DNA from 2 places in the Nocardiopsis eucommiae genome. Region 1 is predicted to be linked to the other one. Evidence: riboswitches for the same ligand, from Rfam matches in the RefSeq annotation. Region 1 holds a riboswitch; the other holds the start of a gene.
What was found. Region 1 has a riboswitch for thiamine pyrophosphate ahead of thiO (glycine oxidase ThiO). Riboswitches for the same ligand answer to the same signal wherever they lie in the genome.
Positions count from the first base shown of each region.

Region 2: another riboswitch for thiamine pyrophosphate. It lies ahead of ACRWK8_RS03280 (ECF transporter S component); the one in region 1 lies ahead of thiO (glycine oxidase ThiO).

Region 1 is NZ_CBDRIY010000008.1:22,565-28,173, reverse strand. It holds gene pknB (Stk1 family PASTA domain-containing Ser/Thr kinase) at 1-88, opposite strand, end outside; gene ACRWK8_RS06680 (thiazole synthase) at 464-1,264, opposite strand; gene thiS (sulfur carrier protein ThiS) at 1,268-1,480, opposite strand; gene thiO (glycine oxidase ThiO) at 1,483-2,676, opposite strand; TPP riboswitch at 2,675-2,785, opposite strand; gene ACRWK8_RS06665 (Rv2175c family DNA-binding protein) at 2,904-3,263, shown strand; gene thiE (thiamine phosphate synthase) at 3,331-4,002, shown strand; gene ACRWK8_RS06655 (phosphotransferase family protein) at 4,056-4,802, shown strand; gene ACRWK8_RS06650 (zinc-binding dehydrogenase) at 4,846-5,609, opposite strand, start outside.
Region 2 is NZ_CBDRIY010000003.1:156,213-161,821, forward strand. It holds gene ACRWK8_RS03270 (energy-coupling factor transporter transmembrane component T family protein) at 1-48, opposite strand, end outside; gene ACRWK8_RS03275 (ABC transporter ATP-binding protein) at 45-1,595, opposite strand; gene ACRWK8_RS03280 (ECF transporter S component) at 1,599-2,237, opposite strand; TPP riboswitch at 2,320-2,427, opposite strand; gene ACRWK8_RS03285 (glycoside hydrolase family 19 protein) at 2,562-3,452, opposite strand; gene ACRWK8_RS03290 (transglycosylase domain-containing protein) at 3,677-5,609, opposite strand, start outside.

The DNA of each region.
Region 1 (5,609 bases):
CCATGCCGCCACCGGCGATCCTTGACTCGACGAAGTAGCGACGGTCCAGCGTCGCGCCTACAAGCGGGTCGGAAGTCGTCATGTCCACGGCGGAGTTGTGTCCTTGCTGCGGGGAGCGCGGGCGTTCGCGGCCGGTGGCGCGTACCCGACACCTGGTGTCGATCCGACACGATAGCGGAAGCCGGTGTCAGGTCTGCCCCGCGGTTCACGGTCGCGACGGCCCCCGTGTCCACCGTCGTGGAGCCCGACCGGAGGGTCGGTTCGGGGCGTTCGCGCCTGGGCGGTCTGAGGGTGCGGTGCCGTCGCGCGGCACGCGCACCCTCCCACGGTAGGGGACGGGACCAAACCCGTCGGTAACGGTCCGTTCGCGTGTCGTCACCGGGGGTTCGCGCGGTGTGCCGGAACGGGTGATCGTCCCAGGTCCGGAGCCCCGGACCACCGCACCGGAGTCCTCCCGGCGGACTCAGACCACGTCGGGGCTGGAGGCCCTGGCGTGGCGGCGGACCGGGATGCGTCCGGCCAGCCGCGCACCGCGACCGGCGCGCACGGCGTCGCGCATCGCCGCCGCCATCCGCACCGGCTCCCGGGCGCGTGTCACGGCCGTGGCCAACAACACCGCGTCGCACCCGAGCTCCATCGCCAGGGCGGCGTCGCTCGCCGTCCCGATGCCCGCGTCCACGATCACCGGGACCTCGGCCTGTTCGACGATCAGCTCCAGGTTGTGCGGATTGCGGATGCCCAGGCCCGAACCGATCGGCGCGGCCAGCGGCATCACGGCGGCGCAGCCCAACTGCTCCAGGCGACGGGCCAGCACCGGGTCGTCGTTGGTGTAGGGCAGGACAGTGAAGCCGTCGTCGACCAGCGCCTCCGCGGCGTCCAGTAGTTCCACCGGGTCGGGCAGGAGGGTGTGCTCGTCGGCGACCACCTCCAGCTTCACCCAGTCGGTGCCCAGGGCCTCACGGCCGAGCCTCGCGGTGCGCACGGCGTCCACGGCGGTGAAGCACCCGGCGGTGTTGGGCAGCGGGCGGATGCGGTTGCGCTCCAGGACGTCCCACACCGACCCCTGGGTGCCCGGGGTGATCCGGCGCATGGCCACGGTGGTGAGTTCGGTTCCCGACGCCAGGAGGGCGTCCTCCAGGACCTCCAGCGAGGGCGCCCCGCCGGTGCCGGTGATGAGTCGGGACCCGAAGGAGACCCCCGCGATGACCAGCGGGTCCTCCGACACGTGTGCCGCGACGGTCACGGACTCGGACGTCTGTGTCATGGTTCAGCCTCCCTGTACGGCGGTGAGCACGTCCACGCGGTCGCCCGCGGAGAGCTCGGTGTCCGTCCAGGCGGTGCGTCGCACCACCTCGTCGTTGACCGCGACGGCGATCCCGCCGGGGACGGCGCCGTCCCCGGCGTCGGTGAGGTCGCGCACGACCCCGTCCACGGTGGTCGCCTCGCTGTCCCGGGCCTGTCCGTTGATGATCAGTTCCACTGCTACTCCCACGTCCGTCTGCTGGCTGAGAACCGGCGCGCGTACGGGGGCAGCGCGCCGGTGGTGAGTGCCTCGGCCATGACCTCCCCGGTCACCGGGGCCAGCAGGACCCCGTGCCGAAAGTGTCCGGCGGCCAGGTGCAGTCCCGGGACCCGTGTGGGCCCCAGGAGGGGTTCGTTGTCGGGGGAACCCGGCCGCAGCCCCACGCAGGTCTCGACGACCTCCAGCTCGCTCACCCCCGGGACGAGCTCGCGCGCGTCCCGCAGGACCTGCCAGAGCCCGCCGACCGTCAGGGAGGTGTCGTGGCCCAGCTCCTCCTGGGTGGCGCCGACGATCACCTCGCCGTCGGCCCGGGGTACCAGGTAGACGGGGAACCCGCGCACCAGGCCGCGCACGGTGCGCGTGACCAGCGGCGGTTCCCCGGCGGGCACCCGGGCGCGCAGCAGCTGCCCCTTGACCGGGCGCAGCGGCGGAACCACCGGTTCGGGCACCCGTACCCGGTCGCCCCAGCATCCGGCGGCGAGCACCACCTGCGCGGCGGGCAGTGCGGTCCCGTCGGCCAGGCGTACGCCCAGGCGCGCGCCGTCAGCCCCGGGGGAGGTGATCTCCTCCGCGTACCCGGGGACCTCGCGAACGCCCGCCCGCTCCCCGGCCCGCGCCAGGGCCAGGAGCAGCGCGCGCGGGTTCACGGAGTGGTCCTCGGGGGCCAGCACGCCACCGCGCACGCCCGGAGCGAGCGTGGGTTCGAGGCGTCGGCACTCGCGGCTGGTGAGCCGCTGGGTGGGGACGCCCAGGCGCTGTTGGAGCGCGTGGAGGTCGGTGAGGACCGCGAGGTCGTCGCGGTCGAAGGCGACCAGCAGCGTCCCGGTGCGGCGGTGGCCGACGTCGATCCCGCTGGCCTCCTGGAGTTCGGCGACGAAGTCGTCGTAGAGGCGCGCCGAGCGCACCCCGAGCTCCATGAGCTCCTCCTCGCCGAAGACCGCCTCGGTCGCGGGGGTGAGCATGCCCGCCGCGACGGTCGAGGAGGCGCGGGCGTCGGAGGGCGCCGTGACGGGGTCGGGCTCGACCAGGGTCACGGACAGGCCGCGCTGGGCGGCCCGCCAAGCGGTGACCCGGCCGATGACGCCGCCGCCGACCACGACCACCGCATTGGTGGGATGAATCGTCTTCTGTGGGGGAACCTCGTTGCTGCGCACGGCGCCGTGTTCCACTCCCTTCGCCGGAATGACCCGGATCAGGTTCGTGCGGTCGGAGGCGGTGAGCCTCCCTCTCAGCCGGGTCCACCCGGCTCCCGCGGGACATGTCCTCGCCCTCATCCTAGGACAACCCGTCCAGGGCGGTCGTGGCGGGGATCTCCCAGGCGGGGCGTCCGGGGGCGGGGCGATGGTCTCCGGAGCCCGGCCGGGTGTGGCAGATTGGGTGGGTGACACAAAGCGATCGTGAACTCGACGAACTCGTCGGCGAATGGCTGACCCTGCGTGAGGCGGCCGCGCCGCTGGGCGTGAGCCCCAACCGCATCAAGACGCTCATCCGCGAGAACCGCCTCATGGGCGTGGTGCGCGGTGGCGAACTCTGCATCCCCGCCGCCTTCCTGGACGGCCCGGACCTGGTCAAGGGTCTGCCGGGCACCATCGTGCTGCTGACCGACGCCGGTTTCTCCACCGAGGAGGCCCTGCGTTGGCTGTTCACCCCGGACGACACCCTGCCGGGCACGCCGATCCAGGCCATGCGGGAGAACCGGGGCACCGAGGTCCGTCGGCGGGCCCAGGGCATGGCCTTCTGAGCCGTCCACGGCCCGGGGACGCACCACCCCGGTGACGTCCCCCGGGCCGTTGGTTAGGGTGGGGCGCGTGAGGACGAGCCACGGAACCAGCCTGCGCGAGCGCCTGGACGCATCCCTTCTGTACCTGTGCACCGACGCCCGGACCGAGAGCGGTGATCTCGCGGAGTTCGCGGACGCCGCCCTGGCCGGAGGCGTGGACATCATCCAGCTCCGGGACAAGGGCTTGGAGGCCCGCCAGGAACTGGCCGCCCTGGAGGTCCTGAGGGAGGCGTGCGAGCGCCACGGGGCCCTGCTCGCCGTCAACGACCGCGCCGACATCGCCCGCGCGGTACGCGCCGACGTCCTGCACCTGGGCCAGCGCGACCTGCCGGTTCCCCTGGCCCGCGACATCATCGGCGCCGACCCGCTGGTCGGCCGCTCCAACAACGACCCCGAGGCCGCCGCCCGTTCGGCGGAGGAGCCCGGGAGCGACTACTTCTGCGTGGGCCCGACCTGGGCGACCCCGACCAAGCCGGGCCGCCCGGCGGCCGGACTCGAACTGGTGGAGCGCGCGGCCGCGCTCGGCACCGACCGGCCCTGGTTCGCGATCGGCGGCATCGACCTGGAGAACGTGGACCGGGTGCTGGACGCCGGGGCCACCCGCGTGGTCGTGGTGCGCGCCGTCACCGAGGCCGAGGATCCGCGAGCGGCGGCCAGCGCGCTCCGGGCCCGCCTGACCGCACGGCGCGGCGACGCCTGACCGTCGCGAAAACCCGGTGACCTCGACGGCCGTCCCGGGGATACTGGTCCACCATGGATGAGGTCGAGGTCGTCGTCGCCCACTCCGAGCGCGCGACACTGCGCGTCGGTGACGTGTTCCTGAAGGTGGACGCCGACCAGGCGCGTGTCGACGTCGAGGTCGAGGCGATGTCCCTCGCGCCGGTCCCGACCCCGGAGGTCCTCTGGCGCAGGCCGCCCGTGCTCGCGATCGCCGCGCTCCCGGGGACGGCCCTGGGCCGTCTGGGCGAGCCGTCGACCGCCTCGTCGGCGGCCTGGACCGCGGTGGGCGCCGCCGTCCGGAGACTGCACGAGGCTCCGCCACCTCCCTGGCCCGGTCGACGCCGCCGGGACCCCGGCGAGTGGGCGGCGGAGCTCGACCGGGAGTGCGAACTCCTCGTGACCAACGGTGTCCTGCCCGCCGACCTGGTCGCCCGTAACCGCCGGGTGGCCGAGGCCGCGATCCGCCCCTACACCCCGGTTTTCACGCACGGGGACCTCCAGAGGGAGCACGTCTTCGTCGAGGGCGACGAGGTCACCGGCGTCATCGACTGGTCCGAGGCGGGCGCTGGCGACCCCCTCTTCGACCTCGCCACCCTGACGCTCGGGAACCAGGGGCACCTGGCGGAGGTCGCCGCCGGTTACGGCGCCGACGTCGACCTCGACGTGGTCCGCGCGTGGTGGTCGTCGCGCGCCCTCCTGGGGGTGCGTTGGCTGGTCGAGCACGGCTTCGACCCGTTCGCGCCGGGGTGTGAGGTCGACGTGCTGAGGGCCCGGATGTGAGGCCGCGCAGACCCGACCACGTCGAGCGCGGTCCCCGGAGTTCCTAGGGGACCAGGAGCACCTTGCCCAGCACACGGCGGCCCTCCAGGGCGGCGTGCGCCTCGGCGGCCCGCTCCAACGGCAGGGTCAGACCCACGTGGGGGCGCAGGTGTCCGGCCCGTGCCTCCTCCAGGGCCAGACGGGTCAGGTCGCTCCGGTCCGTGCCCGACCGAGCCCGCATCGCGTCCAGGCCCAGGGTGGTGATCCCGCGCCGGGCGGCCTCCCGCGCGTCGATCTCCGCGAAGGAGCCTCCGGCCGTCCCGTAGCTGAGGAACCGGCCTCCGTCGGCCACCGCCCTGAAGGACGCCGACCCCAGCGCACCGCCGGCCCCGTCGATCACCACGTCGGCCCCCGTGTCACCGGTGACTTCGAGCACCCGGTCGCACCAGTCCGGCTCCGCGTAGTCCACGACCTCCTCCGCGCCCAGGGACCGTGCCAGCGCCAGCTTCTCCGGGCCCCGGGCCGCGCCGATCACCCGTGCTCCCGCGAGCCGGGCGAGCTGCACGACCAGGCTGCCCGCGCCGCCGGTGGCGGCCAGGACCAGGACCCAGGTGTCCGGGGTGAAGCGCGCGGCCCGCTCCAGCATCATCGCGGTCGCGCCGTCGACCATGAGCGCCAGGGCGTCGAGGGGGCGCAGCTCCCCGGGAACCCGTACCAGGCCCTCCGCCGGAACCGCGACGCGGTCGGCGTATCCGCCGTCGTCGGTGCGGGTGAGGACGCGGACGCCGATCCAGGCGGGGTCCGTGCTGGGCCCGACCTCCGCGACCC
Region 2 (5,609 bases), on a different contig from region 1:
GCCCTTGGCGCGGGGCACGTCCGGGCCGTTCGTGTGCCGGGAACTCACGCCTCCCCCTCTCGTGACGTCGCGGACCGGGCCGCCCCGACGGGTGCCGCGCGTCCCTCCGCGACCCGTACTTCCACGTCCGTCAGGCGGCGCAGCAGGAGTTCGTCGTGGGTGGCCATGACCACGGCCCGTCCCTCGGAGCGCAGGGCGCCGAGGAGCTCCACCAGCTCCGTCCAGGTACGGGTGTCCTGGCCGAAGGTGGGCTCGTCCAGCACCAGCAGGTCCGGGGCGTGCGAGGGGCCGGAGCTGAGCGCGGTCGCCACCGAGAGGCGCCGCTTCTCGCCGCCGGAGAGCGTGTACGGGTGCACCTCGGCCAGCCGGGTCAGTCGCAACCGCTCCATCAGCTCGCCCACCCAGGCGTCGGTCTCGGCCGCGCCCATCCCCGCGCGCAGCGGCGCGAAGCGGAGTTCGTCGCGGACCGTGGCGGTGACGAACTGGTCCTCCGCGTGCTGGAACACCGTGCCCACGTGGCGGGCGAGGCGGCGTGCGGGCCAGCGCACGAGCGGGCGCCGGTCGGTTCCGGCAATCGGACCGCGCGGCAGCACCTCGCCCCGGTGCGGACGCGAGAGCCCGGCCAGCATGGTGAGGAGCGTGGACTTGCCCGCGCCGTTGGGGCCGGTGAGTGCGGTGGCGGTTCCGGCGGACAGCATGACGTTCACGTCGTCGAGCACCGTCCGCCGGGGGGCGGCGCGCACGCCCACCTGGAAGGGGGTGCGGGCGCTGACGCCGACGGTCTCCACCAGGGGCACGCCGCCGGGAGCGGGCGTGAGCTCGGGGACGGGTTCGTTCCCGGGGATCCACACGCCCTGGTCGGCCAGCGAACGGCCGTGTTCCGCGAACACCCGCGCCGGGGCGCCGTCCGCGATCACTCCCCCGCCGGGTTCGACCACCACGACCCGGTCCACCAGGTCGACGACGTCGGCCACCCGGTGCTCGACCAGCACGAGGGTGGCCTCGGTCTCCGCGAGCAGGCGGGAGAGCAGGTCGCGCACGAGCACGGCCCCGGCCGGGTCGAGGTTGGCGGTGGGTTCGTCCAGGAGCAGCAGACGCGGCCGCATGGCCAGCGCACCGGCGATGACCAGGCGCTGCTTCTCACCTCCGGAGAGGGCGCCCGTGGAGTGCCGGAGGCCGTAGGGGAAGCCGACCTCCGTCAGGGAGCGCTCGACCCGGGGCCAGATGTCCTCGGGGTCCACCCCCAGGTTCTCCAACCCGAAGGCGACGTCGTCCCCGGCCCGGGCCATCACGAGCTGGGTCTCGGGGTCCTGGCTGACCAGTCCGACCCCGCCGCGGCCCCGGTCGGCGGGGGCGCCGTCCACCAGCAGCGAGCCCTCGTGCTCCCCGCTGATGGCGCCGTCCTCGCCGGTGAGCCCGGCCAGGGAGTGCAGCAGGGTGGACTTCCCCGCGCCCGAGGCCCCGAGCAGCAGGACCCGCTCCCCCGGTTCGACGGTCAGGTCCACTCCGCGCAGGGCGTGGGTGTCACGGCCGGAGTGCTTCCATCCCCAGCCGGAGAGTTCGACGCGAGCCCCGCGCGCGTTCGGTCGTGTCACGGGTCAGCCCCTGGCCGAGGGGAAGGGGGCCAGCGCGCCGGACCTGGCCAGCGCCGTGGTGAGCAGGCGCGCGCCCACGCCCGCGATGACGGCCGCGCTGAGGACCACGATCACGCCGTAGGTGAGCTGGTACTCAAGGGGCCAGGTGACGTTGTAGGCGATGTTGTCGCGGATGGCCGGGGAGAGCCCGGCCACGGCGGCTGCGAGCACGGCCACGCCCATGTTCCAGCGCCGGTAGGCGAAGGCGAGGAAGACCAGTTCGGGCAGCAACCCCTGGAGGGTGCCGTCGACGACGACCATGACCCCCCACTGGGTGCCCAGCACGGCCGAGACGGAGGCCGCGGCGATCGAGGTGAGCAGGGCCGCGCCGGGTTTGCGGATGATGAGCCCGCCGAGCACGCCGGAGATCAGCCACATGCCGTAGACGACGGCCTGCCCGGGCGGGAACGCCACGAACAGCGGTGTGGTGACCGACCAGACGATGTTCCACAGCCAGAAGACGACGCCGACCGCGACGCCGATCACGGCGGCCACGACGATGTCGACGGTGCGCCAGCTCCGGGCCTTGGCAAGGATCTCCTGGACGCGGCCCACGGGCTCCGCGGTGGTTCCGGTGCCGGTCCCGCGGTTCTCGGTACTCATGCTGGTTGATGTCCCTTCGTCGGGGTGACGAGGGCCCATGTGGCCAAGAGCGCCGGTCGGGCGCGCGCTGGCGCACGCACGACGGCGGTTTCCTACGACTTCCTTCGCTGGCATGACCCAGATCAGGTGTGTAAGGGTCTGCGGCCGGGTGCCGCACTCTCAGCGCTCACGCGCTCCCCTGTCGGATTGCCTCCATTATGGGGCAAACAGGATGCGCGGTGAAGACCTTCCCTCGGGACACGCAGGAGCGGGGATGCGCCCGGCGGTGCTCGCCGGTCGCACCCCCGCTCGGGTGCCGCCACGGGTGCGTCGACGCACCTGGGGTCAGCAGCTCAGGTTCGACCCCGTGGTGGTGCCGAGGATCTGGGCGAACTGCGTGAAGGTGTTGATGCGGCTCTGCACCTGTCCCGGGTTGCCGCCGTTGCACTCGATGGACCCGTTGATGGAACGGATCGACTCACCGAAGCCGTGGCCGTCGACGATGGCGGTGTGCCCCGACATCGTCCCGGCACCGCTCTGGGTGTTCCAGAACCAGAGTCCGGTCCGCCAGGCGATCGCGGCGTCCTGCTCGACGAGGTAGGGGTTGTTCAGCAGGTCGATGCCGAGGGCGTCCCCGGCGGCCTTGTAGTTGTAGTTCCAGCTCAGCTGGATCGGGCCCTTGCCGTAGTAGGCGTCCTGACCGGCCGGGCAGCCGAAGGGCTGGCTCGGGTCGCAGTAGTGCGGGTAGTTGTCCTCGTTGATCTCCTTGATGTACACCAGCCCGCCGGTCTCGTGGCTGACGTTGGCCAGGAAGGCGGCGGCCTCGCGCCGCTGCACCTCGACGCTTCCGGTGTTGGTGAAGCCCGGGTAGGAGCTCAGGGCGTCGGTGAGGCCGGAGTAGGTGTAGAAGGGGTTCCGGTTCGGGAACATCTGGTTGAACTGGGCCTCGCTGACGACGAAGTCGCTGGGACCGGGCTGTTCGCCGCCCCCGTCGTTTCCGCAGGGGCCCTGGTCGGCCCAGACGTCCGAGGTTCCGGGACGCTCGTTCTGCGTCCACCACTTGGCGGTGTAGTTGCGGCCTTCGAAGGAGACCTGGCCGCCGCCGGTGTAGACGGCGGAGGAACTCCAGGCCGTCGCGCAGGCGGTGGCCGCCGTCGCGACGGTCGCGGGGAGGGCAACGAGCACAGCCGCGATGGCGCCGAGCACCGCGAGCTGACTCAGGAGACGTCGGATCACGTGATCACACTCCTAGGGTGCGGCGCTGCGTCCGACCGCGCGCCGCAGGGGGGTGACGTCACCTAAGCAAGAGTGGTCTAGACCTGTCAAGGTCCAGACCACGGAAGGTGAGAACCGGGTGACGGTCCGGATCGGAACGGCGGCCCGCCTCCCGGCCCGGCGGCCGGTCCGCCTCGCGACGGTCTCCCGTGGTCACCGGACCGGGGGGCTGCTTCCGAAGGCGTCTAGGTGCCCCCGTCGTCTCCCGTGCCGCCTTCGCCGGTCCCGCCTCCGCCGGTGCCGTCCGCGAGATCCTCCGCGTCCTCGGCGTCCGTGTCGCTCCCGCCCTCGTCGTCATCGTCGTCGTCACCGCCCCGCTGCTCGGGAGGCTCGGTCTTCGGGTCGCCGAAGGCGCCCGGCGACCCCGCGAACGCGTCCGAGGGCAGGTGCTTGGTGGCGCCGCGCATGCTCTCCTGCCAGATCGGGCCGGGCAGGGTGCCCCCGTAGACGATCTCGAAGTGCTGCCCGCCGATCGTCACGCCCTGGAGCGGGTTCTCCTCACCGCCGCGCACGTCGCCCACGACCACGGCCGAGGAGAGGTTCGGCGTGTACCCGGCGAACCAGGCGTAGGCGGCCCCGTCGGTGGTCCCGGTCTTGCCCGCGGCCGGACGCCCCAGGTCCAGCCCGTTGGCCGTACCCCCGTCGAAGGTCTGCTGGAGCAGGTGGTTGACGCCGTCGGCGGCGTCCTGCTTGACCGTGCGCTCGCACTCCGAGGTCGTCTTGAGCTCCTCGCCGGTGCCCTCCTCGGTCACCATGCGCACCGGGCGCGGCTCGCAGTACTCGCCCCTCGCGGCGAAGGTCGCGTAGGAGGAGGCGACGGTCAGCGGGGACACCTCCTGGTCCCCGAGCGTGAAGGAGCTCCACACCCCGAGGTCGCTGCCGTCCGCGCGGTGCACCCCGGCCTTCTCCGCCATCTCCGAGGTCTCGCACAGGCCGACGCGCTTCTGGAGCTGGGCGAAGTAGGTGTTCACCGACCCCTTGGTCGCGCTGATCATGTTGTGGCTGCCGTCGTCGCTCTCCCCGGCGTTGCGGATGCTCCACGAGGACATCCTGGTGCCCTCACAGTCGGACATCCCGCTCAGGGACAGGTTCTTGGGCGAGGAGAAGCTGGTCCCGTACCCCAGGCCCTTCTCCAGGGCCGCCGCCAGCGTGTACGTCTTGAAGGTGGACCCGGCCTGGTACCCCAGGGAGCCCCCGTCCTCCTGGTCCACGGCGAGGTTGAGGGAGGTCGTCCCGACCTGTTCGTCGTCGAAGCCGTACCGCAGGTTCTGCACGAGGGCGCGCACACGGCCGGAGCCGGGCTCGACCATGGCCTGGGCGGCGAACTTCGTGGAGTCCTCGTGCGGGACCCGCTTGTCGACGGCGTCCTGGGCGGCGTCCTGAGCGGCGGTGTCGAGTGTGGTCCGCACGATCAGCCCGCCCTGGGTGATGCGCTGCTCACGCTTCTCGACGGTGTCCCCGATCAGGTCGGAGGCACGCAGCCAGCGCATCGTGTAGTCGCAGAAGAACGGGTAGTCGCTCTCCGAGCAGCTGCCGCCGCGCGGACTGGGGTCGATCCCCAGGCCCTTCTTCTTGTGGGCCTCGGCCTCGTCCGCGCCGAGGACGTCGGTGGCCACCATCCGGTCCAGCACGAGGTCGCGGCGTTCGAGCGCCTCGTCGGGGTTGTTGAGCGGGTCGTAGAAGGAGGGTGCGCGCACCAGACCGGCCAGCATGGCGGCCTGCCCGGCGTCGAGGTCGGCGGCGGGGACGGAGAAGTACCGCTGCGCGGCGACCTCGATCCCGTGCGCGCCCGCGCCGAAGTAGGACAGGTTCAGGTACCCCTCCAGGATCTCGTCCTTGGTGAGGCGTTCCTCGACGTCGATGGCGTAGCGCAGTTCGGTGAGCTTGCGGCCCAGGTTCTGTGCGCTGGCGCCGTCGACCTCCTCCTCGGTGTCGGCGGTCTCGATGAGGAGGTTCTTGACGTACTGCTGGGTGATGGTCGAACCGCCCTGGGTGTCGCCCTGGGCCGTACGCGCGGCGGCGCGGATCACACCGCGCAGGTCCAGGCCCTTGTGCTCGTAGAAACGGTCGTCCTCGATCGCCATGAGGGCCGTTCCCACCCACGGGCTGATGTCGTCG